One region of the Pseudomonas sp. H1_G08 genome, then DNA from elsewhere that is predicted to be linked to it. Evidence: predicted binding sites of a transcription regulator. Region 1 holds the regulator's gene; the other holds the start of a gene.

Evidence for each region. The regulator sigma-54, encoded in region 1, starts transcription at its own class of promoters, with help from an activator protein. The targets are predictions, from matches to a motif close to ANTGGCATNNANNTTGCTNT.
Region 2: a site for sigma-54 is predicted at 9,132-9,151, ahead of AB4N85_RS02690 (flagellar basal body rod protein FlgF). Genes of this name have one in related genera too.

Annotation. Positions count from the first base shown of each region.
Region 1 covers NZ_CP162822.1:5,771,954-5,784,196, reverse strand. Annotated here, with positions in the region: gene mlaE (lipid asymmetry maintenance ABC transporter permease subunit MlaE) at 1-606, opposite strand, end outside; gene AB4N85_RS26055 (ATP-binding cassette domain-containing protein) at 606-1,415, opposite strand; gene AB4N85_RS26050 (KpsF/GutQ family sugar-phosphate isomerase) at 1,688-2,662, shown strand; gene AB4N85_RS26045 (KdsC family phosphatase) at 2,662-3,186, shown strand; gene lptC (LPS export ABC transporter periplasmic protein LptC) at 3,195-3,767, shown strand; gene lptA (lipopolysaccharide transport periplasmic protein LptA) at 3,754-4,299, shown strand; gene lptB (LPS export ABC transporter ATP-binding protein) at 4,299-5,024, shown strand; gene AB4N85_RS26025 (RNA polymerase factor sigma-54) at 5,191-6,681, shown strand; gene hpf (ribosome hibernation-promoting factor, HPF/YfiA family) at 6,755-7,063, shown strand; gene ptsN (PTS IIA-like nitrogen regulatory protein PtsN) at 7,075-7,539, shown strand; gene rapZ (RNase adapter RapZ) at 7,542-8,399, shown strand; gene AB4N85_RS26005 (HPr family phosphocarrier protein) at 8,415-8,690, shown strand; gene AB4N85_RS26000 (ZIP family metal transporter) at 8,725-9,618, opposite strand; gene AB4N85_RS25995 (superoxide dismutase) at 9,648-10,259, opposite strand; gene AB4N85_RS25990 (hypothetical protein) at 10,261-10,701, opposite strand; partial or broken gene AB4N85_RS25985 (FagA protein) at 10,839-10,919, opposite strand; gene pmbA (metalloprotease PmbA) at 11,172-12,243, opposite strand, start outside.
Region 2 covers NZ_CP162822.1:578,744-590,986, reverse strand. Annotated here, with positions in the region: gene AB4N85_RS02725 (glycosyltransferase) at 1-552, opposite strand, end outside; gene AB4N85_RS02720 (flagellar hook-associated protein 3) at 662-2,230, opposite strand; gene flgK (flagellar hook-associated protein FlgK) at 2,244-4,289, opposite strand; gene flgJ (flagellar assembly peptidoglycan hydrolase FlgJ) at 4,315-5,631, opposite strand; gene AB4N85_RS02705 (flagellar basal body P-ring protein FlgI) at 5,643-6,731, opposite strand; gene flgH (flagellar basal body L-ring protein FlgH) at 6,759-7,454, opposite strand; gene flgG (flagellar basal-body rod protein FlgG) at 7,506-8,291, opposite strand; gene AB4N85_RS02690 (flagellar basal body rod protein FlgF) at 8,337-9,077, opposite strand; gene AB4N85_RS02685 (sigma-54-dependent phenylalanine hydroxylase transcriptional regulator PhhR) at 9,422-10,984, opposite strand; gene phhA (phenylalanine 4-monooxygenase) at 11,378-12,169, shown strand.

The sequences.
Region 1 (12,243 bases):
ATCACTGGTGAAGTTCACGCTGTTCTGCATGTTCGCCCAGTACGAGCCTTCGTAGACGCCCAGCCAGTCGACTGCCACCCACGAACCGCCCCAGATGCCGACGACGCTGAAGATCATCGCCAGCACCGGCAGGGAAATGAAGCCGGCCCACAGGCGAGGGGCAATGATGTACTTGAGCGGATCGACACCGATCATTTCCAGGCTGGACAACTGCTCGGTGGATTTCATGTTGCCGATCTCGGCGGTCAACGCCGAACCGGCGCGCCCGGCAAACAGCAAGGCGGTGACCACCGGCCCCAGTTCACGCAGCAGCGTCAGGGCGACCATCTGCCCCACCGCCTGCTCTGAACCATAGCTGGAAAGAATGCTGAAGCCCTGCAACGCCAGGACCATGCCGATGAAAATGCCGGAGACCACGATGATCACCAGCGACATGACGCCGACCGAATGCAGCTGCTTGACCAGCAGGCCGAAACCACCGCTGATACCGCCACGGCCCAGCAGGGCGTGAAACAGGAACAGGGTCGCCCGACCAAACACCGCGACCGCGTCGATCGCCGATTCGCCGAACCGACGCACGCGTTCCATCAATGAAATTCTGCGCATCAACGCTTCCCCAGAAGATCTGCGCGGTAATCCGTCGCTGGAAAGTGATACGGCACCGGGCCATCGGGATCACCGGTCATGAACTGGCGGATACGCGGATCATCGGAATTCATCAGCTCATCCGGTGTGCCTTGGCCCAGCACCTGACCATCGCCCACTACATAGATGTAGTCGGCAATGCTCGCGGTTTCCGCCAGATCGTGCGAAACCACGATGCTGGTGATGCCCAGAGCATCGTTGAGCAGGCGGATCAGGCGCACCAGCACGCCCATGGCGATCGGGTCCTGGCCCACGAAGGGCTCGTCGTACATGAGAATCTGCGGATCGAGGGCAATCGCCCGGGCCAGCGCCACGCGGCGCTTCATGCCGCCGGACAGTTCGTCCGGCATCAGCTCGATGGCACCACGCAGGCCCACCGCCTGCAATTTGAGCAGGACGATGTCGCGGATCATGTCTTCCGGCAACTGGGTGTGGACCCGCAGCGGAAAGGCCACGTTCTCGAACACATCGAGGTCGGTGAACAGCGCACCGCTCTGAAACAGCACGCCCATGTGCTTGCGCGCATCGAACAGATCACTGCGCGACAGCGTCGGCAGGTTCTGCCCGTTGACCCAGACCTCGCCAGCGGACGGCCGCAACTGTGCGCCCATCAGGCGCAGCAGCGTGGTCTTGCCGCAGCCGGAAGGCCCCATGATGCCGGTGACCTTGCCGCGCGGGATGCGGATATCGACGTTATTGAAAATGCTCCGCGCACCGCGCTTGAAGGAGACTCCCTTCAGCTCGACCGCGTAGGCGTTATCGGCACTCATCTAAACTCCTTGCGATGCAGCCTCTCACTGGGATGCCAGACTTTCCTCGGAAACACCTGCATCCCGGGCAGGCCGAACTGGCGGCGAACTATATCACTGCAAAGGCTGAGCGCCCAAGCGAGAACCCGGCCAAGATCGCCGACTGAAGAGGGCCCGAGCGAGTTTCAGAGGGTTTTGGTAACCAGTAATGACAAAGCACGTCGAACTTGCGTGAGGCTTTGCCACATAACCGCTATAATCGCCGCCTTTTCATCGGCCCATACGATTCTGACATGAGCAAAACCCGCGACCTGATTCAATCGGCACAACGCACCATCCGCCTCGAAGTGGAAGCCGTCCAAGGCTTGATGGCCCATATCGACGCCGATTTCGTACGCGCTTGCGAGATGATTCTGGCCAGCAAGGGCCGCGTGGTCGTGGTCGGCATGGGTAAATCCGGGCATATCGGCAACAAGATCGCCGCCACCCTGGCCAGCACCGGCACTCCGGCGTTTTTTGTGCATCCGGCCGAAGCCAGCCACGGCGACATGGGCATGATCACCCGCGACGATGTGATTCTGGCCCTGTCGAACTCTGGCTCGACCAACGAAATCGTGACGCTGCTGCCATTGATCAAACGCCTCGGCATCCAGCTGATCAGCGTCACCGGTAATCCGCAGTCGCCATTGGCGAAGGCTGCGGAGGTCAATCTCAATGTGCATGTCGAGCACGAAGCCTGTCCGTTGAATCTGGCACCGACCTCTTCGACCACGGCCGCGCTGGTCATGGGCGACGCTCTGGCCGTGGCCTTGCTGGAAGCGCGTGGTTTCACCGCTGAAGATTTTGCCTTTTCGCATCCGGGCGGCGCCCTTGGCCGTCGCCTGCTGCTGAAAGTCGAAAACGTCATGCACGCCGGGCAGGAGCTGCCGCAAGTACAACGCGGCACCCTGCTCAAAGACGCGCTGATGGAGATGACTCGTAAAGGTCTGGGCATGACCGCTATCCTTGAAGCTGACGGCAAGCTCGCCGGGATCTTCACCGACGGTGATTTGCGCCGCACGCTGGATCGCGCCATCGACATCCGCAGCGCCACCATCGACCAGGTGATGACTGCACACGGCAAGACCGCCCGGCCCGACATGCTCGCCGCCGAAGCCCTGAAAATCATGGAAGACCATCGAATCAACGCCCTGGTAGTCGTCGACGAGGAGGATCGCCCGATCGGCGCCTTCAACCTCTCCGATCTGCTGCGCGCAGGAGTCATGTAATGAGCAACGATCTGCTGCAACGCGGCAAAGCGATCAAACTGGCAGTGTTCGACGTCGACGGGGTGCTCACCGACGGGCGCCTGTACTTCCTCGAAGACGGCAGCGAGTTCAAGACCTTCAACACGCTCGACGGCCAGGGCATCAAGATGTTGATGAATGCCGGCGTGCAGACGGCGATCATCAGTGGTCGCAAGACCCCGGTGGTCGAGCGCCGCGCGAAAAACCTCGGCATCCCGCATCTGTTTCAGGGGCGCGAGGACAAACTGGTGGTACTCGACGGTCTGCTCGCGCAACTGGGCCTAAGCTATGAAGAAGTCGCCTATCTCGGTGACGATCTGCCAGACTTGCCGGTGATCCGCCGTGTAGGGCTGGGCATGGCGGTGGCCAACGCTGCCGATTTCGTCCGCGAACACGCCCACGGCGTTACCCGCGCCCGTGGCGGCGAAGGTGCCGCCCGCGAATTCTGCGAATTGATCCTGCGCGCCCAGGGCCGCCTCGAAGCGGCCAACGCCGCGTACCTGTGAGCCTGACCATGTTTAGCAAAAAGTTTCGCAATTTCCTGCTGTTCGGCTGCATCGCGGCGATTTTCGCTGCGGTGGGCTACTGGAACATCAGCCCTGAGCGCTTCCTCGACAAGCCGCCGGTCTCGGCCGCCGAGAATCCGATCGACTGGTACGCGACCAACACGCACACCATTCAATACCTGCCCGACGGCAAGGTGCAGTACGAGATGACCTCCGACAAGGCCGAGCACGTCAAGGCCACCGATGTCACTCTGGTAACCAAGCCTGATTTGAACATGTACCGCGGCACCGACTTCCCGTGGCACGTGACCAGCGAGCGCGGCGAAGTGAATTCGGGCGGCACCGAAGTTGAATTGATCGATTCGGTACGCGTACAGCGCACCGACGAGAAACAGCGCGGCACCCTGATCACCAGCGCCCGCATGACCGTGTTCCCGCAGCAAGAATATGCGCAGACCGCGCAACCCGTTAGAATCGAGGGCGCTGGCGGCGTATCGACTGGCGTCGGAATGAAAGCGTACCTGAAGGACAGCAGGATACACCTGCAATCGAACGTAAGAGGACAGTATGAGGCTCGTTAAAACCCTCCCTATTTTGCTCAGTCTGGGCGCAGCACTGGGAAGCGCGAGCGCCTGGTCCCTGCCGAACGATCAGCAGCAGCCTATCCGCATTCAGGCCGACGACGCCCAACTGGACGACAAGAATGGCATCGCCACCTATAAAGGTGACGTGATCATTACCCAAGGCTCGATGATCGTTAAAGGCAACACCGTGACCATGACGCGCGCGCCCAATGGCGACATCGACGTGGTGACCTCGGTAGGCAACCTGGCTTACTTCGAGCAGTTGCAGACCCAGGGCGACGCCAACCCGGTCAAGGGCTACGGCGTGACGATTCAATACCACGCCCAGCAGAACCGGGTGGTGCTGATCGACAAGGCCAAGGTTATCGACAAGGATAACAACGTCACCCAGGGCGAAAAAATCGTCTACGACACCGTGAAGAAGCTGGCCAGCGCCGGTCGCGCCACGGGCAGCAAGGTCACCGAATCGCGTCCGCGCATCGACATGGTGATCCAGCCGAAGAAGAAAACCGAAGAGAAATCCCAGTAATGGCAACTCTGAAAGCTCAGCACCTGGCCAAGGCCTATAAAAGCCGCCAGGTCGTGCGTGACGTCAGCCTGTCGATCGACAGCGGGCAGATCGTCGGCTTGCTCGGCCCGAACGGCGCCGGCAAGACTACGTGCTTCTACATGATCGTTGGCCTGGTGCAGGCAGATCAGGGCCGTGTGCTGATCGATGATCTGGACGTCAGCCACCAGCCGATGCACGGCCGCGCCAAGGCCGGTATCGGCTATCTGCCGCAAGAAGCGTCGATCTTCCGTAAACTGTCGGTCGCCGACAACATCATGGCGATCCTCGAGACCCGCCCGGAGCTGGACAAGGCCGGTCGTCGCAAGGAGCTGGAAAGCCTGCTGCAGGAATTCCACATCAGCCACATCCGCGACAACCTCGGCATGAGCCTGTCCGGCGGTGAGCGTCGCCGGGTGGAAATCGCTCGCGCCCTGGCCACTGCACCCAAGTTCATCCTGCTCGACGAACCGTTCGCCGGTGTCGACCCGATCTCGGTCGGCGACATCAAGCAGATCATCCATCACCTCAAGGCCAAGGGCATCGGCGTGCTGATCACCGACCACAACGTGCGTGAGACGCTGGATATCTGCGAAACCGCTTACATCGTCAACGACGGTCAACTGATCGCTGAAGGCGATGCCGAGACCATCCTGGCCAACGATCTGGTCAAGGAAGTGTATCTGGGTCACGAGTTCCGCCTGTAAGCGCGACAGCGCTGTATCGATTCAAGGCGCATTTATCCGCTTTAATTGTTACAGCGCTCTAGGCAAACACTTCAGTTTCAGGCATATAATTTGCTTAAGTTTGGCGCTTCGGCGCCCTGTAGTGGATGGCGCAAAGCGCCGGCGAATAAGGTGTTAAGCCCCTGCCATGAAACCATCGCTAGTCTTGAGAATGGGCCAGCAGCTGACGATGACACCGCAGCTGCAACAGGCCATCCGCCTGCTCCAATTGTCGACCCTGGACCTGCAACAGGAGATCCAGGAGGCTCTGGAATCCAATCCGATGCTCGAGCGCCAGGAAGAAGGCGACGACTTCGACAATGCCGATCCGCTGGCCGACAACGCCGAACAGAAGCCCGCCGAAATCCAGGAACCCTCCTACCAGGAAACCGCCCCGACGGTGGATAACCTCGAGGATGGCGATTGGAACGAGCGCATCCCCAACGAACTGCCAGTGGATACTGCCTGGGAAGACGTTTACCAGACCAGCGCCAGCAGCCTGCCCAGCAGCGATGACGATGAGTGGGATTTCACCACCCGCACGTCGGCCGGCGAGAGCCTGCAGAGTCATCTGCTCTGGCAACTGAACCTGGCGCCGATGTCCGACACCGATCGCCTGATCGCCGTGACCCTGATCGACTGCATCAACAATCAGGGCTATCTGGACGAAACACTCGAAGAAATTCTTGAAGCGTTCGACCCGGAACTGGACATCGAGCTCGACGAAATCGAAGCCGTCCTGCATCGCATCCAGCAATTCGAGCCCGCCGGTATCGGCGCACGCAACCTCAGCGAATGCCTGCTGCTGCAATTGCGCCAGCTGCCCGCGAAGACGCCGTGGCTGACCGAGGCCAAGCGTCTGGTCGCCGATTACATCGACCTGCTCGGCAGCCGCGATTACAGCCAGTTGATGCGGCGCATGAAGCTCAAGGAAGACGAGCTGCGTCAGGTCATCGAACTGGTGCAGAGCCTCAATCCGCGTCCCGGCTCACAGATCGAGTCGACCGAAGCCGAATACGTCATTCCCGACGTGATCGTGCGCAAGGACAACGAGCGCTGGCTGGTCGAGCTGAACCAGGAATCGGTGCCTCGCCTGCGCGTCAACGCCCAGTACGCCGGTTTTGTGAAGCGTGCCGACACCAGCGCCGACAACACTTTCATGCGCAACCAGTTGCAGGAGGCCCGCTGGTTCATCAAGAGCCTGCAGAGCCGCAACGAAACCCTGATGAAAGTGGCCACGCAGATCGTCGAACATCAGCGCGGCTTCCTCGAGTACGGCGACGAAGCAATGAAGCCGTTGGTATTGCATGACATCGCCGAAGCGGTCGGCATGCACGAATCGACGATTTCCCGGGTGACCACACAAAAATTCATGCATACCCCGCGCGGTATTTATGAGCTGAAATACTTTTTCTCCAGCCACGTCAGCACCTCCGAAGGCGGCGAATGCTCGTCCACGGCGATCCGCGCGATCATCAAGAAACTGGTCGCTGCGGAAAATCAGAAAAAGCCGTTGAGTGACAGCAAGATCGCTGGTTTACTGGAGGCACAAGGCATTCAGGTGGCTCGCCGCACCGTCGCCAAGTACCGCGAATCCCTCGGAATCGCGCCTTCGAGCGAACGCAAGCGGTTGATGTAAGCCACGTTACAGCGTTCCAGTGGCAGGCTTTTCGGCCTGCCGCTTTATGCACTGGCAACGAAGGAGAAGCTGTATGCAAGTCAACATCAGTGGACACCAACTGGAAGTGACCCAACCTCTGCGTTCCTACATCGAGGAAAAACTCCAGCGACTGGAGCGACATTTCGACAAGATCACCAACGTGCAGGTCACGATGTGCGTCGAAAAGCTGAAACAGAAGATCGAAGCCACCTTGCATATTCCCGGCAGTGAAGTGGTCGCAAACGCAGAAGATACCGACATGTACGCTGCGATCGACTCACTTACCGACAAGCTGGATCGCCAACTCAAAAAGCATAAGGAAAAGACCCAGAGCCTCCTCCAGGGCGCGACCGGTCGTTAACACCCCTATCCATGATCCGACTTGAAACCATCCTGACCCCCGGCCGTTCCCAAGTGAACGCGCCGGGCGGCAGCAAGAAAAAAGCCCTCGAACAGATTGCCAACCTGATCCACCGCGAAGTGCCGGATCTGGCGATGCAGGATGTCTTCGAGGCGCTGATCGCCCGTGAAAAACTCGGCTCCACCGGTTTTGGCAACGGCATCGCCATTCCCCACTGCCGCCTCAAGGGCTGCGCGGGGCCAGTGAGCGCCCTGCTGCACCTCGAAGCCCCGATCGATTTCGACGCCATCGACGGCGCTCCGGTGGACCTGTTGTTCGTACTGCTGGTCCCGGAAGCCGCAACCGACGCGCATCTGGAGTTGTTGCGCCAGATCGCCAGCATGCTCGACCGCAAGGAAGTGCGCGACAAGCTACGCAGCGCTCCGAGCAATGAAGCCTTGTACCAGGTTGTACTGGACGAGCAGAACGGGCACTAATCATGCGTTTGATCATTGTCAGTGGCCGTTCGGGCTCGGGTAAAAGTACCGCCCTGAATGTCCTTGAGGACAACGGCTACTACTGCATCGACAATCTGCCGGCCGGTTTGCTGCCGGAACTGGCCGAGCGGGCGCTGATTCACACAGAACTGGCGCAGCCGCTGGTCGCCGTGTCGATCGATGCGCGCAACCTGCCCAGCCATCTGTCACGTTTCCCTGAGTTGCTCGAAGACGTGCGTGCCAAGCATATCAAGTGCGATGTGCTGTACCTGGACGCCGATGAAGAAACCCTGCTCAAGCGTTTTTCCGAGACCCGTCGTCGTCACCCGCTGAGCAACGCAAATCGCTCACTGGCCGAGGCGATTCACGATGAAACCGCCCTGCTTGGTCCGATCGCCGATCTGGCCGACCTGAAAATCAACACCACCAGCCTGAATCTGTATCAACTGCGCGACACCATCAAGTTGCGCCTGTTGAATCAACCGGAGCCCGGTACGGCGTTTCTGGTCGAGTCGTTCGGCTTCAAGCGCGGCATGCCGGTCGACGCCGACCTCGTGTTCGACGTGCGCTGCCTGCCCAATCCGTACTGGAAACCGGAGCTGCGCGCGCAATCCGGCCTCGATGCCCCTGTGGCCGAGTACCTGGCGCAGCAGCCGGATGTCGAAGAAATGTATCAGGACATCTACGCCTACCTGAACAAGTGGCTGCCACGCTTCGCCGCCAGCAACCGCGCCTACGTCACCATTGCCATTGGCTGCACCGGCGGGCATCACCGCTCCGTCTACCTGACCGAACGACTGGGTCAGGCCCTGCAGAAAACCCTGAAGAACGTCCAGGTTCGCCACCGCGACCTCACCTAAAGGATCCACACCGCGATGCCTGCTCGTGAAATCGAAATCATCAATAAGCTGGGCCTGCATGCCCGGGCATCGGCCAAATTTGTCGGCGTGGCGGGTCAGTATCCAGACTGCACGATCCGAGTGGGACGCACACCTGAAACGACTGTCGACGGCAAGAGCATCATGGCAATGATGATGCTCGCGGCGGGTAAAGGCACCAAGATCCATTTGAGCACCGAAGGCGAACAGGCTCAGGAAGCCATGGACGCATTGGTCGATCTGATCGAAAGGTATTTCGACGAAGGTGAATAATCCTCGAGGCGGGGACACTGTTCCTCGCCTCCATTCACCCCAACGCCGTATCCATCACCATCATCAGACAAAACCCGATCAGAAGGCCCAGACTGGCCAGCTTGTCATGCCCATGACGGCGCGATTCCGGGATCACTTCGTGGGTCACCACCAGCAACATCGCCCCCGCCGCCAGTGCCAGCCCCAACGGCAACAGCACCTGAGCCAGACTCACGAGCCACGCACACAGCAGCGCAAATATCGGTTCGACCAGCCCCGACGCCGCGCCGATCAGAAACGCTCTGACCCGCGACATTCCCGCCCCGGCCAGCACCAGAGCAATCACCAGTCCTTCCGGCACATCCTGCAACGCAATGCCCATCGCCAGACTGTCGGCGTCCGCCACCCCGCCTCCGGCAGATACGCCAACCGCCATGCCTTCCGGAATGTTGTGCGCGATGATGGCGAACACGAACAGCCAGATTCGCGGTGGAATCACCGGATGCTCCAACGTGCCGACGAGCATCTCCGGCGAGGCACCGCAAATGCGCCGATCCACCAGATACAGACCGAACGCACCGAGCAGGATGCCAAAGCAGATCAGGCCACTGGCGGCCCACGGCGTCAGGCCAAGGCTCTCAGCCGCAGCTATGCCCGGCACGATCAACGAAAACGCCGTCGCCGCCAGCATCACCCCGGCACCAAATCCCAGCAAGGTGTCGCTGAGTGCCTGCGGCATGCGCCGTATCACCAGCACCGGCACCGCGCCAAGCGCCGTGCCCAAGGCGCAGATGGCACCGCCCTGCAAGGCTCGTAACAGCCTCGGTTCCAGATTCAGCCATTGCAAAGCGTGGGCGACCAGTAAAGTCATACCCGCCAACAGCAACAGCGAACCCACCGCGTAACGAAACATGCGCCCACTGCCAATCGCCAGTGTTTCCGTGCCCATAGTCAGCCCTGATTGTTTTTATTGAAGGCTTAAACCAGTGCGGCCTGATAGCGCGCAGCAACTTCCGGCCAGTTGATCACGTTGTAGAACGCGTTGATGTATTCCGGGCGACGGTTCTGGTAACGCAGGTAGTAAGCGTGCTCCCAGACATCGAGGCCAAGGATCGGGGTGTTGCCGTTCATCAACGGGCTGTCCTGGTTGCCGCTGCTTTCCACGACCAGTTTTTTATCCGGTGTCACGCTCAGCCACGCCCAGCCGCTGCCAAAACGGGTCAGCGCGGCTTTGGTGAACGCTTCCTTGAAACTGTCGAGTCCGCCCAGTTGCTCGTCGATGGCCTTGGCCAGCGCGCCGCTGGGCTTGCCGCCACCGTTGGGCACCATCACTTCCCAGAACAGCGAATGGTTGGCGTGGCCGCCGCCCTGATTGATCACCGCCGCGCGAAGTTTTTCCGGCAGTTGCTGCACGCTGGCGACGAGTTTTTCTACCGGCCACTCGGCGAACTCGGTGCCTTCCACGGCGGCGTTGAGGTTGTTGATGTAGGTCTGGTGATGCTTGGTGTAATGGATTTCCATGGTCTGCGCATCGATGTGCGGCTCGAGGGCATCGTAGGCGTAAGGCAAGGCAGGCAAGGTAAAAGCCATTTCAATGGACTCCATACTGATGAGAAGTTGAGGCGCGGCGGGCATTGCCGGTGTCCGGATGCAGCAGGCGCTGGGTGCGTGGGTATTCGCCGTGCTCGCTGATGAAGTTCAACAGTTCGACATAGGTCTTGCTGCTCTGGCGCAGCGCCGCCTCACGCAGGGCCGGACGCAAGCGCTCGTCCTGCATGGTCTGCAACAAACGTTGATGGATGGCACAGAGATATTCGGCGCTCTCCTCCGGTTGGTTCAGGCGCAGATGCAGGTCAGCCAGGTTGTGATGTGAGACGACGCAGGCCGCCACCGCTTCGTCGGCATCCGCCCAGCGTTCGAACAACACTTGCGCCAGGGCCAGGGCTTGCAGGTAAGCCTCGCGGGCGTCGATCAGTTCGCCCAGCATGAAGCAGCGATTGGCCCGTTCGATCGTGCGTTTCCAGTGCTCCATGATGAGCCTCCAAAGCGGTTGCGGGGTTTACACGCCGCCGGCGGTGAGTTTCTCGGGGTTGAGCAACTCTTTCAGCTGGCTGCGCGACAGGCGGGTGTGTTCCAGGGCGACGTCGATCACCGCACAGCCTTCCTTGCAGGCGTTAGCGCGCAACGGATCTGGCGACTCATCCAGCGCCGGCTTTCGAGGTAGGGCTGCTCGTGCAAGGCAGAACTCATGATCCGTGACTCGTCCGGAAATGAGATTTATTATTAGATGATAATGAGAACCAAAACAAGCGTTCGAGTTTGCGCTGTTCATTTGTGGGAGCGAGCCTGCTCGCGAATGCGCCGTGTCAGCCAGCACATTTGCAACTGATCCACCGCTTTCGCGAGCAGGCTCGCTCCCACAGGGGATTTGTGCGAAGCGAATAAAAAAGGCGCGCCATCCACAACGGATGGCGCGCCTTTTTTTGTTGGCGGATTCGCGGCTTAGCTGCCGGCGACAGTCATCCGCTCGATCAACACAGACCCGGTGCGAATGTTGCTGCGCAGTTCCAGATCATTACCCACTGCGACAATCTGCTTGAACATGTCACGCATGTTGCCGGCGATGGTCACTTCCTGCACGGCGAACTGGATCTCGCCGTTTTCCACCCAGAAGCCCGCAGCGCCGCGCGAATAGTCACCGGTGACCATGTTCAGGCCATGGCCCATCAACTCGGTGACCAGCAATCCCCGGCCCATACGCTTGAGCAGTGCTGCCTGATCCTCGTCGCCATGGGTGACGAACAGGTTGTGCACCCCGCCCGCGTTGGCGGTGCTCGGCATGCCCAGTTTCCGTCCGGAATAGGTGCCGAGGATGTAGGAGACCAACTCGCCCTTTTCGACGAACGGTTTCGCGTAAGTCGCCAGGCCATCACCGTCGTAGGAAGCACTGCCCATGGCACGCATCAGATGCGGACGCTCATCAATGGTCAGCCATTCCGGGAACAGCTTCTGCCCCAGTGTGCCTTCCAGAAACGACGATTTGCGATACAGGCTGCCGCCGGATACTGCCGAGAGGAAGCTGCCGAACAGACCGCCCGCCAGTTCGGCGGAAAACAGCACCGGCACTTCGCAGGTCGGCACCGGCCGCGCGCCCAGACGGCTCGCCGCCCGTTGCGCGGCACGCTGGCCGATGCTCACCGGATCGGCGAGCAGACTGCCCTGGCGATTGACGTCATACCAGTAATCGCGCTGCATCTGTCCGTCAGCTTCGGCGATCATCACGCAACTCAGGCTGTGCCGGGTCGACGCGTAACCGCCGATGAAACCGTGGCTGTTGCCATAAACCCGGCAGCCCTGATGGGTGCTGAGGGTGGTGCCGTCGGCGTTCTTGATCCGCGCATCGGCATCGAACGCGGCTGCCTCGCAGAGCAAAGCCTTCTCAATGGCCTGTTCCGGGGTGATGTCCCATTCGTGGAACAGGTCGAAATCCTGCACATCCCTGGCCATCAGTGCGGCGTCGGCCAGACCCGAGGCTTCGTCCTCGGAGGTGTGTTTGGCTATCGCGAGTGCTGCA
Region 2 (12,243 bases), 710 kb from region 1:
CGCCGGCAACAAGTCGACGAGGTCCGAACGACGGAACAAGGCGCTGGAGAAACCGCCCAGCACATTGACCGGAAATTTTTCAAAAATGCCCAGCAGGTCGTCACCCTTGAACAGACCGCTGGCCGGTGACAACGAAGTGTTTTCCAGGCGCGCCGGCAGAATGATGTCGTCGGCGTCCCAGAATAACCGCTGAGCCAGCACCAGGCTGACTTCCTCACGCAACATCTCGTGCGCCTGCTGCTCGATGCAGGCGGCATAGAGATGATCGTCGTCACACATGAACTTGACGAATTCACCCTGCGCCTGATCAAGGCACGCCTTGAGATTGCCGACCATGCCCAATGTGCGCGGGTTGCGCACATAGCGCACGGCAACACCCGAGCGCTCGGCCACAGCGCTGACAATCCCTTCGATCTCATGACCACGACTGTCGTCGCAGACAATGATCTCAAGAGGCGCGTATGTCTGGCTGACGGCGCTGTTCAATGCCCGCTCGAAAAAGCGCGGATTGAACGCAGGGATGGCAATGCTGACGAGGGGGAGTGAATTCACGGCGGGCTCACAGGCGGTACGAGCCCGCTCGCAAAAACGAGCCCTTGATACCGCAAAAAATCATTAACAGAGGGACAACGTTGGCGGGCGCGCACGCGCCCGCCAATCATCAGATCTTGTTGAACAGCCCCAACTGACTGATCTTGCTGAACGCCAGTTGCGCGGCTTGCAGCATGGTCTGTTGCAGGGTCAGACGGGTCATGACTTCAGCCGGATCGGAATCACGAATCGAACCCTGGGTCGTGCTGTTCGCCGTGGTCAGGCTGTCGTTGGTAATGGTCTGCATGTCCAGCGCCTGGCCGCGCGCACCAATGGTGGTGACTGCGGTGCCGATCTGGTTGGAAGCTGCATCGATGTTGCCGAGGCCTGCCTCCATCGCGCCCTGCAATTTCTGCTTGGCAACCGGGTCACCGTCGACTGGCGTATTCAGCGCGGTGATCATCTGGCCCAGAGTGTCGAGCACGTTCTGGGTCTGATGATTGTTCGGCTGGATCGAGAACTGATCACCAGCGGCCGGCGCGCTGCCCAGGGCGAAAGTCACACCGGCAGCGGTGGCGTTACCGCCGGCGACCGTGCCCGAGGAAACCGGCTTGCTGTCGGCGGTCACTGGCGCGGCATACAGATCGAAATCGGTGGCGCTGGTGAACTTGAGCACCGCGCCGCCCTGCGGGAACGCTGCGGTGTAGGCTGCCTGATCGGTGATGGTCGAACCGGTGATCACGCTGGTCGACGGGTTACCCGGATTACGCGTGGTGGTGAACGAGTCCGGCGAGGCCGACAGCTGAAAACTGTGCCCTGCGATAACGGCGTCCGGATTGGTATCGCCAGCCTTCAGGTTGACGTTCAGCTTGAGGTCGACACCACGGAAGCTGACAGTCTGGTTGGCGCCGGTGCTGTTGCTGATCAGGCCATTCTGGCTGGCCTCGGCAGTCACATCGTTACCCAAGGCATCGGTGATTTTCAGCTGGGTGCTGCTGACGAAATCGATGGTATACGGCTGCCCGGCGGTGAACTTGGCGTCGTAGGTGGCGGCAGTGCCGACGGTGCCGTTGGACAGCACGACACGGCCGTCATCCACAGCTGGCGCAGTCATTTTGGTGTTGGTGCGGCCGGTGTTGATGGTCTGCTGGAACGCGTCCCAACCGGTGGTGTTGGTACCCACGGTCATGCCGTCGCCGATGCCCAGATCGATGGTGGTCTGGTCGCCGTTGTAGCTGAACGTGCCGTCAGAATTCTTCGAATACGGCGCGGTATCGGTTTTCGAACCGGAGAACAGGTAGTTGCCGTTGGCATCCTTGGCGTTCATCAGGCCCAGCACTTGCTGTTGGATCTCACCCAGTTCCGAGGCATATGCCTGGCGGTCCTTGTCGGTGATGGTGCCGTTGTTCGCGGCCAGCGCCAGCTCTTTGGCTCGCGCAAGCGCCGTGGTAATCGAATCCAGAGTGGACTCCTGCACGGTCAAGGCGCTTTTGGTGGTGTTGACGTTGGTCTTGTACTGATCGAGCATCGCCGCCTGCTGGCCCAATTGCAGCAAGCGCCCGGCACCGATCGGATCATCGGCGGCGGTGTTGATACGCTGCAGGCTGCTCGCCTCGCTCGCGGTAGCGACAGCCTTGTTGAAGTTACGCTGATAATCCGAGGCTTGCGTTCCGTAATACTGGGCGGTGGAAATGCGCATGAATTACGACTCCTTAAAGGCTGTTGATCAGCGTGGCGAAAGTTTCCTGCGCAGCTTTGATGATCTGCGAAGACGCTGTGTAGTACTGCTGGTACTTGACCAGGTTGCCGGTTTCTTCGTCCAGGTTGACCCCGGACAACGAATCGCGGGCACCCTTGGCGTTCTCCAGAATCGCCGTGGTTGCGGCGCTGTCGGACTTGCCTTGGGCGGTCTTGGTACCGACGTTGGTCACCAGGGTGTTATAGGCGTCAGTCAGGCTGATGCCCTTGCTCGCCGAACCGGTGTCCACGGTCTGTTTGGTTTGCAATGCGACCAGTGCCTGGGCGTTGCGGTTGTCCGAAGACGCCGCGCCGGTCAGGTTCATGGTGAAGGTCTCGCCGGTTTTCGGCGTGCCGCCCACGGTGGTCTGCACGGTGAAGGTCTTCTGTACGTTCGGCGTGACGGTAGTGTCCATCACCGGGTTGCCGCTGGCATCGACGATGCCGACTTTCAGGTTCAGCGTGTTCGACTGGCCAGGCACGATGGTGCCGGTGCCGATGGTCGCGCCCTTGGCGTCGACCAGGTTGTACGACTGGCTGCCACCGCTGGCTGCACCGAATACCAGTTTGACCGGCGTTGAATTCTTCAGCGCCGCCTGCATGTCAGCCTGGGCGGTCGGGTTGTAGATATCGATCTTGTCGCTGAGCGTCGGCTGGGTGTACGTGCCCAGACCGTTGGCGCTGGCGACGCCGGTCAGCGGACCTGCCGCAGCGATTTTCTTCGGATCGGTCAGGACCGTCTGAATGCTCGCCGCCGCGTTGCGGGTCGGCGTGATCTTGAACGAGTCACCCGCGCTCAGCGCGCCGCCATTCAAGGCCAGGGTGAAACCGTCGATCACTGGCGGCGGATTGGTCGTGGTGCTGAATGCGCCCAGATCAGTACCGTCGGAACGTTTGACGGTGTAATCGGTAGCGCTGGTGAAGGTCACCTGATAATCGCTGGTGGTCAGCTTGCCGGTGTCCTTGATGGTCACATCGAGGTTGCCCGAACCGGCGCTGTTGCCATCCTTCGCAATGCTGCGCTGACTGATCAGGGCGGCACTGTTGATGTTGTTGAAAATCGCCGCGCCGAAGTCACCGTTCTTGTCGATGCCCTGGGCTTGCTGGCTGTTGATCTGATCGGCAATCACCAGGGCCACGCGACCGAGCTCGTTGAGCGATGGGTCGAGGACTTCCTTGCGATAGGTCAGCAGACCGCCGATTTCGCCGCCGCTGATCACCGAAGTGATGTCGATGGTGCTCGAACCGCGATCCATCTGGATCGACATGCGCGACGGGTCGGTCTTGCTCGCGACCATGCTCAGGCTGTTGGTGGTGTTGCCGATGACCAGCGGCTGGCCGCTGCCGACATAAATGTCGAAGCTGGTGCCGCGCTCGACGACTTGCGCACCGGTAAGCTCGGAGAGTTGACGCACGGCTTCGTTACGGCTGTCGAGCAGGTCGTTCGGCGCCCCGCCGCTGGTGGAGATTTCGCCGATCTTCTGATTGAGATTGGCAATCGCCGTGGCGAGCTTGTTCACCTGGGCAGTCATGTCGCCGAGGCTGCCGTTGATCGTGGTGTTCTGATCGTTGAGCTGCTTGGCCAGGGTATTGAAACGGCTGGTCAGCGCCTGCGCGCCGGTCAGCACCGACTGACGCGAAGTGTCATCGGTGGCCGACGTCGATACGCCCTGCATCGAGGTGAAGAATTTCTGCAGTACACCGGTCAGGCCAGTGTTGGTGTCCGACAGCATCGCGTCCAGCGGCGTCGCCTGCTTGAGGAAGGCAGCCGATTCGCTGTCCAGCGACGTCGCGGTGTGCAGCTGCGATTCCAGATACGAGTTGTACACCCGGCGCACGTCGGCCAGGGTCGTGCCCGTGCCGATGAAAACGCTGCCGTACTGCTGCGAGGACTTGGTGCCCTGCACGGTTTGCTGACGTGAATAACCGGCGGTGTCGACGTTGGCAATGTTGTTGCCTGTCGTAGCCAGAGAGGACTGGCTGGCCGACAGTCCCGACATCCCGATATTGAGCAAACTCATGGTTCAGACCTTATTACCTGGTGCCTTATAAAGGCGTGGTGGAGACACCCGCCGCAGCGTAGTTTTCAAAACTGTTCATCTGCTTGGCAATTTGCGAAATCTTCGTCGCGTAGTTCGGGTCGGTGGCGTAACCGGCCTTCTGCAACTCGCGTACAAACTGTTCTGGGTTATCGGCCGACTTCAGCACTTCTTGATAGCGATTGTTGCTCTGCAGCAACGTCACCAGATCGTGGAAGCTGTCCTTGTACGAGGCATAGGAACGGAACTCGGCCGTCTCCTTGACCATCGCGCCATTGCGGAACTCGCTGGTGATCGCGCGGGCCGAATCGCCCTTCCAGTTGCTGCTCGCCTTGATGCCGAACAGGTTGTGGCTGCTGCTGCCATCCTGGGCGCGCATGACCGATTTGCCCCAGCCGGTTTCCAGTGCCGCTTGCGCCACCAGATAACGCGGATCGACGCCGATGCGGTCAGCGGCTTCCTTGGCCATCGGCAACATGGTGTTGACGAATTCGTCGGCGGAACTGAAGGCCTTCGTCGCCGGTGCCAGCGGAATCTGCGCCATGGCGCGGCCGTAGACCTGCATCTGCCCGCCAGCGGCTTTCTGCTCTTCAGCACGGGCCAGCCAGTCACCGTTGTACAACGCGCCGGAGCCTGTGACGGCGGTAGTCGTGGCCCGTTGCGGCAAGGCGTTGGTCGCTGCGGCCGCAGTGCTGGCAGTGGCCACGCTCGGCGCCGACGGCACCAAGCCTGCGAGCAAGCGATCGGCCAGTTTCGGCGGCAATGCCAGACGCCGCTGGTTGATCAGCGCCATGTCGTTGCGATGGGAAATATCGGTGTTGTTCGGCGCATGCACCGAGCGCGATGCCCACAACGGACGCTCGCCGTTGACGCGGGACAGCGGACCGGTGGCGACGGTGCCAGCGGCAATCGGCGTCGGCACGGCGGCGGCCTTGGCCAGCGCTTCCTGCTGCTTGGCGGCGGACGCGGCGGCAGCCTCGCCCGGCGCCATCGGCTTGTTCTTCGACATCTGGCGGATCAGCACGTCGGCCAGGCCGATACCACCGCCCTCGCGGGACATCGAAACCGCCAACTGCTGGTCGTACATTTCCTGATACTGCTTGGCCGCCGGCGTGTTCAGCGGGTTGTCCTGACCAAGCGCTTCGGTGGCCGAGCGCATCGACTTGAGCATTTCGCCGAGGAACAGCGACTCGAACTCCTGCGCAACCTTGCGCATGTTTTCGTCGCTGTTCTTGTCGCCGACCTTGAGCTGGTTCAGACGATTGAGGTCGGAGTAGGAACCCGAATCGCTGCTGCTGACCAGACCGCTTTTGCGCATATCCATGGTGGCCGGCCTCAGATCACGATCAGGTCGGCTTGCAATGCGCCGGCCTGCTTCAAAGCTTCAAGAATCGCCATCAAGTCACCCGGTGCTGCGCCGACCTGGTTTACCGCACGGACGATCTCGTCGAGGGTGGTGCCCGGGCCGAACTTGAACATCGGTTTGGCTTCCTGTTCGGCATTCACCCGCGAGCGCGGTACGACGGCGGTCTGGCCGTTGGACAGCGGGCCCGGCTGGCTGACGATCGGGTCTTCGGTGATGGTCACGGTCAGGCTGCCGTGGGTCACGGCGGCTGGCGACACTTTCACGTTCTGGCCGATGACGATGGTGCCGGTGCGCGAGTTGATGATGACTTTCGCCACCGCCTGACCCGGATCGATTTCGAGGTTTTCCAGAATCGACAGGTAGTCGACGCGCTGGCTCGGATCCAGTGGCGCAGTGACGCGCACCGATCCGCCGTCGATGGCTTGGGCGACGCCAGGGCCGAGCATGTCGTTGACCTTGTCGACGATGCGCTTGGCGGTGGTGAAGTCGGAACGGTTGAGGTTCAGCGTCAGGCTGTTGCCCTGGTTGAAACCGCTCGGCACCGCACGTTCCACCGAGGCACCGCCAGGGATGCGACCGGCCGACGGAACGTTGACGGTGATCTTCGAACCATCGCGGCCTTCAGCGTCGAAACCGCCAACCACGAGGTTGCCCTGAGCGATCGCATAGACGTTGCCGTCGATACCCTTGAGCGGCGTCAGCAGCAAGGTGCCGCCGCGCAGGCTCTTGGAGTTACCGATCGAGGACACGGTGATGTCGACCTGCTGACCTGGCTTGGCAAACGCTGGCAGATCGGCACTCACCGACACCGCCGCAACGTTCTTCAACTGCACGTTGCCCGATCCCGGCGGCACCTTGATGCCGAACTGCGAGAGCATGTTGTTGAAGGTCTGCAGGGTGAACGGAGTCTGCGTCGTCTGGTCACCGGTGCCGTTAAGCCCGACCACCAGGCCGTAACCGATCAACTGGTTGGAGCGCACGCCGGAAATGCTGGCGATGTCTTTCAGCCGCTCGGCGTGTGCGGTGAACGCCGCAGACATCAACAACGCGGCCACCATAAGGCTCTTGAAATTCAAAGTCGCCACCTAGAAAGGGAACAGCGGGCTGAGGAAGAAACGGTCGAACCAGCCTGGCTGACTCGTATCGGCAAACGCGCCGGTACCCGAGTAGGTGATGCGCGCATCGGCGACACGGGTCGACGACACGGTGTTGTCGGTCGCGATGTCATCGGCGCGGACCATACCGGCGATGCGCACAAGTTCGTCACCGGTGTTGAGCGTCAGCCACTTCTCGCCACGCACGGCGATGATGCCGTTGGGCAGCACGTCGGCCACGGTCACGGTGATCGAACCGGTCAGGCTGTTGCTCTGCCCGGACTTGGCGTCGCCCTTGGTCGAACGGTCGGCGCTGTAGCCGGCGTTGAGGCTCAGGTCACCGCCACCAATCGGGTTGTTGGTGGTCAGGCTGGAGCCGAACAACGAGGTCAGACCGATCGAGTTATCGCTGTTCTTGTCCATCTGCGAGTTGGCGTTCTTGCTCGCCTGGGTGCGCTCGTTCAGGGTGATGGTGATGATGTCACCGACCCGGAACGCCTTGCGGTCGCTGTACAGGTTCTGCTCGAAGCCGGCCTGATAGATCGAGCCGTTATTGGCAGCCGCCGGCAACGGTGTGCGCGGCAACACCGGGGCGTAGTAAGGGTCATTGGGCTTGGGCGTCGGGGCGACGCAGCCCGCGAGCGAGACGACCCCACTCAATGCCAGAACAGATACAAAGCGCTTCATGACCCTACCTCACGGTGTTGCTGGCGACCTCAGGCCGCCCCAAAGACTGGATTACAGATTCTGCGTTACGAACGAGAGCATCTGGTCGGCGGTGGAGATCACCTTGGAGTTCATCTCGTAGGCGCGTTGAGTGGTGATCATGTTGACCATCTCTTCAACGGTGCTGACGTTCGAGGTTTCCAGGGTGTTCTGCAGCGTGGTACCGAAACCGTTCAGGCCCGGGGTGCCGATCTGCGGCGCGCCGGAAGCAGCGGTTTCCAGGAACAGGTTGTTGCCCACTGCTTGCAGACCGGCCGGGTTGATGAAGTCGGCGGTCTGCAGGTTGCCGATCACTTGCGAGGCCGGGTTGCCGGCGATGGTGATCGACACGGTGCCGTCACGGCCGACAGTGAAGGTCTGCGCATCGTTCGGGATGATGATCGCCGGTTCCAGCGCGAAACCGCTGGCGTTGACGATCTGGCCATTGGAGTCGAGGTGGAAAGTACCGTCACGGGTGTAGGACGTGGTGCCGTCCGGCTGCAGGATCTGGAAGAAACCGCGACCGTCGATGGCCATGTCCAGCGGCTGCTCGGTGGTTTGCAGGCTGCCGGCGGTGAAGTTTTTCTGGGTACCGACAATGCGCACACCGGTACCCACTTGCAGACCCGACGGCAGTTCGCTGTCCTGGGTCGACTGGGCGCCTGGCTGACGCTTGATCTGATAGAGCAAGTCCTGGAACTCGGCACGGTCACGTTTGAAACCCGTGGTCGAAACGTTCGCCAGGTTGTTGGAAATGGTGGTCAGGTTGGTGTCCTGGGCGGACAGACCGGTTTTGGCAACCCATAGAGCCGGAAGCATTCGATTCTCCTCGTGCGCCTGTTTTACGGCGCGACGTTCTGATAATTAGCTGATCTGCAAGACCCGAGCCATGGCCTGGTCGTCGTCTTTGGCGGTGTTCATCATCTTGACGTGCAACTCGAATTGCTTGGCCAGGGCCAGCACCGAAGTCATTTCTTCCACGGCATTGACGTTGCTCGACTCAAGGAAACCCGAGACCAGTTTGACGTTGGCGTCGGCTTGCGCCGGCTGGCCGTCCTTGGTGTAAATCGAACCGTCGAGGCCTTTGTTCATGTTCTTGATGTCCGGGTTGACCAGCTTGATCCGGTCGACTTCGGCCATGACGCGCGGACCTTCGCCCATTGCGCGAATGCTGATGGTGCCGTCTTCACCGACTTCGACCTGCTGCTCGGGCGGCACAGCGATCGGGCCGCCATTACCGATCACCGGCATGCCGTTGCCGGCGCGCAGTACTCCGAGGGCATCGATGTTGAGGCTGCCGGTACGCACGTAGCTTTCACCACCGCTGGGGTTTTGCACGGCGATGAAACCGTTGCCGGATACCGCGACGTCGAGTTCACGACCGGTCTGCACCAGCGAGCCCGGCGTGAAGTCGGTGGCAGGACGTTCGCTCATGGCAAACGCGCGCGCCGGAAAGCTGTCACCGAATACCGGCATCGAACGCGCCTGCTCGAGGTCGCGCTGAAAGCCGTTGGTGGAAATGTTCGCCAGGTTGTTGGCATGCGCCCGTTGCGCCAGTGCGTTCTGGCTGGCGCCGGTCATTGCCACATAAAGGTACTTGTCCACAGTGTTTCCTCTGCATGCCGGACGTTTGCCGCCCACCGCTGTACTGCTCAGCCATAAGCAATTTGCAGACCAACTTTTTATTGGCGGGCGAAGGCCCGGTAAACAGGGGACTTGAGGGGATTGGAGGGAGAATCTGAAATGGTTTGAAGACGAAAAACCGGCGGTGTCATGCCGGTTAGTGGCAATCCTGAGTTCGGCGGGGGATGGAGATCCTGTGGCGAGGGGATTTATCCCCGTTCGGCTGCGCAGCAGTCGCCAAGCCTGCAAATGAGGTCGCTGGGAAGAAAAAGCGGGGCGGCTTCGCCGCCCATCGGGGATAAATCCCCTCGCCACAAAGGCTCTATTTAGCTTTCGGAGGTTTTGCCAACCTCATACTCACGCAGCTTGTTGGCAATGGTGGTGTGCGAAACACCGAGTCGCTTGCCCAACTGCCGACTGCTTGGATGCTCGGAATACAGCCGTTCCAGCACCGCTTTCTCGAAGCGCCCGACGATCTCGTCCAGACTGCCGTCGAGGGAAAAATCGCCAAGCGGCTGACGCACGCCGTAATCCGGCAGGCGAATATGTTCGGCCTTGACCGTGCCGCCGTCGCACAGGGAAACCGCCTGGAACAGCACGTTCTCCAGTTGCCGCACATTGCCCGGCCAGTGGTAATGGCTGAGGCGATCCATCGCCGCCGGGGCCAGTTTCGGCAGCGGACAGCCGATCTGCCGACTGGCCTGGTCGAGAAAGTGTTCAACCAGCGGCGTCAGACCGTCGAGGCACTCGCGCAGCGGCGGGATGTGCAGCGACAGCACGTTCAAGCGGTGATAGAGATCCTGGCGAAACTCGCCGCGCGCGCACAATTCGGACAAGTCCACCTGGGTCGCGCAGATCACCCGCACGTCCAGATACACCTCTTCATCACTGCCGACGCGACGGAAGCAACCGTCCTGAAGAAAGCGCAGCAATTTGACCTGCAAGCGCGGGCTCATCTCGCCGACGCCATCGAGAAACAGCGTGCCGCCAGCGGTCAACTCCAGCAGGCCAAGCTTGCCCTCAGCGCGAGCGCCTTCGAAAGCGCCGGGGCCGTAGCCGAACAGTTCGGTCTCGGCCATCGACTCCGGCAACCCGGCGCAGTTGAGCGCCATCAACGGTGACTGTCCACGCGGGCTGGCGAGGTGACAGGCGCGCGCGAGCAGTTCCTTGCCGGTGCCGGTTTCGCCTTCTATTAATAGCGGTGCATCCAGCGGCGCCATGCGTCGCGCTTCGCGGACCACAGCGGCCATGACTTTCGAGCTCTGGAAGATACTGTCGAAGCCGCGCAGCTCCTGTTTGCGCACGTTGTAGATGCGCTCGCCGACCCGATCGGCGCGGTGCAGAGTCAATACGGCGCCGGCCATGGCCTCGCTGTCATCGTGCTCCGATTGCAGCGGCGCGATGTCGGCGAGAAAGATGTCGCCCTTGACCTTGACCCGCATGCCGTTGATCCGCGACTTGTTGGCGCGCACCAGTTCCGGCAGGTCGAAATCCTCGGCGTAGCGCGACAGCGGAATCCCCGGCACTTCATCGACGCGCACCCCGAGCAACTGCGCCGCCGCGCGGTTGGCCGCAACGATTGAGCCGCCCATGTCGATCGACAGCACCGGAAACTCCAGTGCGCCGAGCAGTGCGTTCAATTCCATGTGTCGGCGTTCGCTGGGCATCAGCCCGACGCGCTTGACCCCAAACACCCCGCCGATCGCCTCGAACTTGGGGCGCAACGCCTGGAACTGGATGTTGATCAGGTTCGGGCAGTGCAGGTAGATCGCATTGCCATGCTCACCACCCACCTCGCCGCGTGCGACGTTGATCCCGTACGCCACCAGCAGATTGAGAATGTCGCGCAGGATGCCGATGCGGTTCTGGCAGTGGACTTTGATGCGCATAGAAAAAGGCCCGACAGGTTTGAAAGATAAACACATGTCCTTGTGGGAGCGAGCCTGCTCGCGAAGGCGCCAGCACATTCAGTATCGATGTGTCAGACAGACCGCTTTCGCGAGCAGGCTCGCTCCCACAGGGTTCTCTGGCGCGCCCGGGGCAGATGTTTCTGTCGAGGCACGCAGATAGTTGTCAAGATTATGTGACAGCCCCGACCTTTTTCAAACCCGCCAATCACCGTAAATGCGCATTACCCGACAAAGCGTAACGATAACTTTACGAAATACGCAGAATTTTCCTACGCACACACCGGTCAACATGCTGCACGCCCTGTCACTCTCGGGTATTCCTTTAGCCATCGCTGGACATAACAAAAACGAATTTCCTAGCAGGAGAGCAGCATGAAGCAGACGCAATACGTGGCTCGCGAGCCCGATGCGCAAGGTTTTATCGACTACCCCGCCGAAGAACATGCGGTGTGGAACACGCTGATCACTCGCCAGTTGAAGGTGATTGAAGGTCGCGCGTGCCAGGAATACCTGGACGGTATCGAAAAACTCGGTCTGCCCCACGACCGCATCCCGCAACTGGCCGAGATCAATAAAGTCCTCGGCGAGACCACCGGCTGGCAAGTTGCCCGGGTGCCGGCGCTGATTCCTTTCCAGACGTTTTTCGAGTTGCTTGCCAGCAAGCAATTCCCCGTCGCCACCTTCATACGTACCCGCGAAGAACTCGACTACCTGCAAGAGCCGGACATCTTTCACGAGATCTTTGGTCATTGCCCGTTGCTGACCAACCCGTACTTCGCTGAATTCACCCACACCTACGGCAAGCTCGGCCTGCAAGCGACCAAGGAAGAGCGCGTGTATCTGGCGCGGCTGTACTGGATGACCATCGAATTCGGTCTGGTCGACACCCCGCAAGGCAAGCGCATCTACGGTGGCGGGATTCTGTCCTCGCCCAAAGAAACCGTTTACTGCCTGTCGGACGAGCCCGAGCATCAGGTTTTCGATCCCCTGGAAGCCATGCGCACGCCGTATCGCATCGACATCCTGCAGCCGCTGTACTTCGTCCTGCCCAATCTCAAGCGCCTGTTCGACGTGGCCCATGAAGACATCATGGCCATGGTTCGTCAGGGCATGCAGTTGGGCTTGCACGCGCCGAAATTTCCGCCGAAACCCAAAGCCGCCTGAACCGCGACTTTTGCTGACAATTGCGTCTGTCCGTCGCCGCCACTTTGCTTTAGCGTGACGGCATTGGCGGCACA